Regions from separate parts of the Arminella tumorigenes genome, predicted to be linked through region 2. Evidence: predicted binding sites of a transcription regulator. Region 2 holds the regulator's gene; the other holds the start of a gene.
The links. The regulator HrcA, encoded in region 2, represses chaperone genes, less so after heat shock. The targets are predictions, from matches to a motif close to GTTAGCACTCNCNNNNNGNGAGTGCTAAC.
Positions count from the first base shown of each region.

Region 1: a site for HrcA is predicted at 1,107-1,135, ahead of groES (co-chaperone GroES). Genes of this name have one in related genera too.

Region 1 covers NZ_CP117255.1:363,680-366,082, reverse strand. Annotated here, with positions in the region: gene PR017_RS01825 (bifunctional riboflavin kinase/FAD synthetase) at 1-10, opposite strand, end outside; gene PR017_RS01820 (TIGR01459 family HAD-type hydrolase) at 32-880, opposite strand; gene groES (co-chaperone GroES) at 1,193-1,489, shown strand; gene groL (chaperonin GroEL) at 1,556-2,403, shown strand, end outside.
Region 2 covers NZ_CP117255.1:5,133-7,535, reverse strand. Annotated here, with positions in the region: gene grpE (nucleotide exchange factor GrpE) at 55-690, opposite strand; gene hrcA (heat-inducible transcriptional repressor HrcA) at 816-1,904, opposite strand; gene rph (ribonuclease PH) at 2,069-2,403, shown strand, end outside.

The DNA.
Region 1 (2,403 bases), 360 kb from region 2:
AAACGGTCATAGCGTCAATATCCAGACTGTTTCAGGCGAGCGTCGGCATCCACCATGTCGGTGACGCCTGCTCCCTGTCCAGGAAGGCATGCAGGATCGCTTCATCCGCCTTGCCGTCAATGGTGTATTCGCCGGCGTGGATCCCCTGGCTGATATAGAGCAAGTCCAGACCGTAGCCGAGTGCGCCCCGCACGTCCGTCGGCATGCCATCGCCGATGGCCACGACACGCGACAGATCGAAATCGCCGCGCACCTCGCGGGCGGCCGCAAGGCTCGCCTCATAGATCGGCCGGTGCGGCTTGCCGGCGACGCGGGTCTCGCCGCCCATCTGGTTGTAATAGGCAGCCATGGCGCCGGCGCACGGGATCATCCTGTGACCGCGCTCGACGATCAGATCCGGATTGGCGCAGATCATCGGCACATTGCGTGCCGCAAAGGCCTTCAGCATGTCGGTATAGTCTTCCGGGGTCTCGGTCTCGTCGTCGAAGAAGCCGGTGCAGACCACCGACTGCGCTTCGTCGGCGGAAACCCGCTCGACGCCGAGGCCCTCGATCAGGGCGACATCGCGGTCCGGGCCAAGCAGAAACACCGACTTCGGACCCTCGGCGATCAGCGTGCGCGTGACATCGCCCGATGTGACGATACGGTCATAGGCACCGTCCGAAACGCCGATGGTCCGCAACTGCTCGACGACCTGCGGCGAGATGCGCGGCGAATTGGTGATCAGCACCACGGTCTGGCCTCGCCCGCGGGCGGCCTCCAGCGCTGCAGAGGCATCGGCATTGGCCACGACGCCGTTGTGAAGTACGCCCCAGACGTCGCACAGGACGACGTCGTAGGCGCTGGTGAGATCGCGGAGGCTATCGATACGCTTGGCCATGCCGTTGTTCTTCCGGTAAAAGACGTTGCGGCTGACATCGCAAACCAGCTTCAAGATTACAAGTCTGAAAAAGCACCGCTCGTCATGAACGCCGAATTGCCGCAGCCGGACGCGCTTGCGCAGCCGCAACTGGTTCGGGGAATTCTTCCCGCGGGTCACAATTCCGGTACAAAAATTCACTATCGCTGTTCTTGACTCCCGCGACAGCCGTCCCTAAATGCAGGTCGTTAGCACTCGCTGAGGCTGAGTGCCAACACTACCCATACGGATCCCCCGTGGTCCGTGAATGTCATTCGATCGAGGGATTAGACAATGGCAACCACCAATTTCCGTCCGCTGCACGACCGCGTCGTCGTTCGCCGCGTCGAATCTGAAGCCAAGACAAAGGGCGGCATCATCATTCCTGACACCGCCAAGGAAAAGCCGCAGGAAGGCGAAATCGTCGCTGTCGGCACCGGCGTTCGTGACGAATCCGGCAAGGTTATCCCTTTGGACGTCAAGGCTGGCGACCGCATCCTGTTCGGCAAGTGGTCGGGCACTGAAGTCAAGCTCGACGGCGAAGACCTTCTCATCATGAAGGAAGCCGACATCATGGGGATCATCGGCTGATCCAGCCGGTTTTCTTCATCAACAATTCCATAAAACCAATTGGGCATCAGCCCGGGAGTTTTTAACATGGCAGCTAAAGAAATTAAGTTCGGCCGCATTGCGCGCGAAAAGATGCTGCGCGGCGTCGACATCCTCGCTGACGCAGTGAAGGTCACGCTCGGTCCAAAGGGCCGCAACGTCATCATCGACAAGTCCTTCGGCGCACCGCGCATCACCAAGGACGGCGTTTCTGTCGCCAAGGAAATCGAACTCGAAGACAAGTTCGAAAACATGGGCGCCCAGATGGTCCGCGAAGTTGCTTCGAAGACCAACGACATCGCCGGTGACGGCACCACGACTGCAACCGTTCTGGCCCAGGCCATCGTCCGCGAAGGCGGCAAGGCTGTGGCTGCCGGCATGAACCCGATGGACCTGAAGCGCGGCATCGATCTTGCTGTTGCCGAAGTCGTCAAGGACATCGTCTCCAAGGCAAAGAAGATCAGCACTTCGGATGAAGTAGCCCAGGTCGGCACGATCTCTGCCAATGGCGAAAAGGAAATCGGCCAGTACATCGCTGAAGCGATGCAGAAGGTCGGCAATGAAGGCGTCATCACGGTTGAAGAAGCCAAGACCGCCGAAACCGAACTCGAAGTCGTCGAAGGCATGCAGTTCGACCGCGGCTATCTCTCGCCTTACTTCGTGACCAATCCTGAAAAGATGGTTGCCGAACTGGAAGACGCTTACATTCTCCTTCACGAGAAGAAGCTCTCCAACCTGCAGGCAATGCTTCCGGTTCTCGAAGCTGTCGTTCAGACCGGCAAGCCGCTCCTCATCATCTCCGAAGACGTCGAAGGCGAAGCTCTTGCAACGCTCGTCGTCAACAAGCTGCGCGGCGGCCTGAAGATTGCTGCTGTCAAGGCTCCTGGCTTCGGCGA
Region 2 (2,403 bases):
GATGAGAATGACGGTGCAGCAGCCAATTTTCATTGAAATCCGGCTGCTGAAAAATCAGGCGTCTTTTTCGTCGAACGGGCTGTTGGCGCCGACTTCCACATCTACGGCCTTAGGGCCGCCCTTGGCGACGCCTACCATTGCCGGACGCAAGATGCGTTCGCCGATGCTGTAGCCATCCTGTACGACCTGCACGACAGTGTTGTTCGGAACTTCCGTGTTGGGGATCTCAAACATTGCCTGATGGAAATTCGGATCGAACTTCTGGCCGACCGGCTCGAGCTTGCGGACGCCATGGCGCTCCAGGGTGGACAGCATAGAGCGTTCGGTCATCTCGACGCCTTCGATCAGCGTCGACAGGCCCGCATCGGCATTTTCGCGGACGTCAGCCGGGATTGCATCGATAGCTCGGCGCAAGTTGTCCGATACGGCCAGCATATCGCGCGCAAAGCCGGCGACGGAATAGGACTTGGCATCCTTGACTTCCCGCTCGGTGCGACGACGCAAGTTGTCCATCTCCGCAGCAAGCCGCAAATAGCGGTCGCGAAGCTCGGCATTTTCGGTCTTCAGGACCTCGACGGGATCCGGCTCCGACGGCGCTGCCTCGGCAGCATCGTCCACATCTGGCGCGAACTCTTCGAGGTTCTCGTTGGGCGTTGCGTCGTGTGTATCATTGGTCGTGTCGACGATCATGACGGTCTCCGAATTACGTGGTCTCTAGGATGTGCCCGATATCGAGGTTTGACTTCGAAAAATCAAGGCTTGCCGATGAAGAAGCGGCGATTTGCCGGCAATCGCCACGATTGAATGCGGAGCCGCTACAATCCGTTGCGCGACAGGCGTGAAATCAGCTGGGCGGTATAATCGACCATCGGCACGATCTTGGCGTAGTTCAGCCGCGTCGGGCCGATGACGCCGACGGCACCAACGATCTTATCGTCGCCGTCGCGGTACGGCGCAACGATCAGCGACGAGCCTGACAGGGAAAACAGCTTGTTTTCAGAACCGATGAAAATGCGCACGCCGGGGCCGGTTTCAGCCAGATCGAGCAGTTCGATCAGGCTGTCCTTCTTTTCAAGATCATCGAAGAGCATGCGCAGCCGGTCGAGATCTGCCGCATCGGCAAGGCCATCCAGCAGATTGGCACGGCCGCGGACGATCAGCTGTCCAGGCTTGCTGGCGTCGTCGTCGCCGGACCAGACAGCAATGCCACGCTCGACCAGATCCTGCGAGAGCACGTCGAGTTCGTGGCGCACGTCGTTCTTCAGGGTCTGCAGCTGCTTGCGCAACGTCGGCAGCGTCTGGCCGGTCATATGGGCGTTCAGAAAATTGGCCGCCTCAGTCAGCTGCGACGACGTGATGCCGGCGGGTAGCTCGATGATCCGGTTTTCCACCTGATCGTGGTCGCCGACCAGCACGGCCAGCGCCTTGGTCGGCTCCAGGCGGATGAATTCGACATGCTTCAGGACCGGATCGCTCTTGTTGGTGATGACGATACCGGCACCGCGCGAAATGCCCGAGAGCATTTGGCTGGCTCCCGACATTACCGACTGCATCGGCTGGTCGCGGTTGCTGCCGCGGATCTGCCGGTCGATCGTTGCGCGGTCTTCGGCCGAGAGATCGCCGACCTGCATGAACCCATCGACGAAGAAGCGCAGGCCGATCTGGGTGGGCAGCCTGCCGGCGCTAATATGCGGCGAATAGATAAGGCCGAGCTCTTCGAGATCGCTCATCACGTTGCGGATGGAGGCTGGCGAGAGCGAAATCGGGAGCAGCTTCGACAGGCTGCGCGAACCGAGCGGTTCGCCATATTCGAGGTAGCTTTCGACGATGCGACGAAAAACTTCCTTCGACCGTTCGTCGAGTGCCGAAACGGCGTCCGAAATCGACGATGTCAAAAATCCCATTTCGCCGTGGTGCCCCTGCGATTGATCCTTGGCAAGTATAGCCGCTCATCCCGCAATGACAAAGGAAAATGCCATCGTCTGCGGCCGCCTGCGACAGGCCGCTTTTTCTTTGCAAAAGCGGGCCGTCAATCGTAGAAGCGGTGCAACATCATCAGGAGTATGACATGCGGCCTTCAGGCAGAAAAACCGACCAGATGCGCAAGGTCTCGTTCGAGCGCAACTTCTCCAAGCACGCCGAAGGCTCGTGCCTGGTCAAGTTCGGCGATACCCATGTTCTGGTGACGGCAAGTCTTGAAGAAAAGACCCCGCCATGGCTGCGCAACAGCGGTAAGGGCTGGGTGACCGCCGAATACGGCATGCTGCCCCGCGCCACCGGCGAACGTATGAAGCGCGAGGCCGCCAGCGGCAAGCAGAGCGGTCGCACGCAGGAAATCCAGCGTCTTATCGGCCGTTCGCTGCGTGCCGTGGTGGACCTGCAGGCCCTCGGCGAACGCCAGAT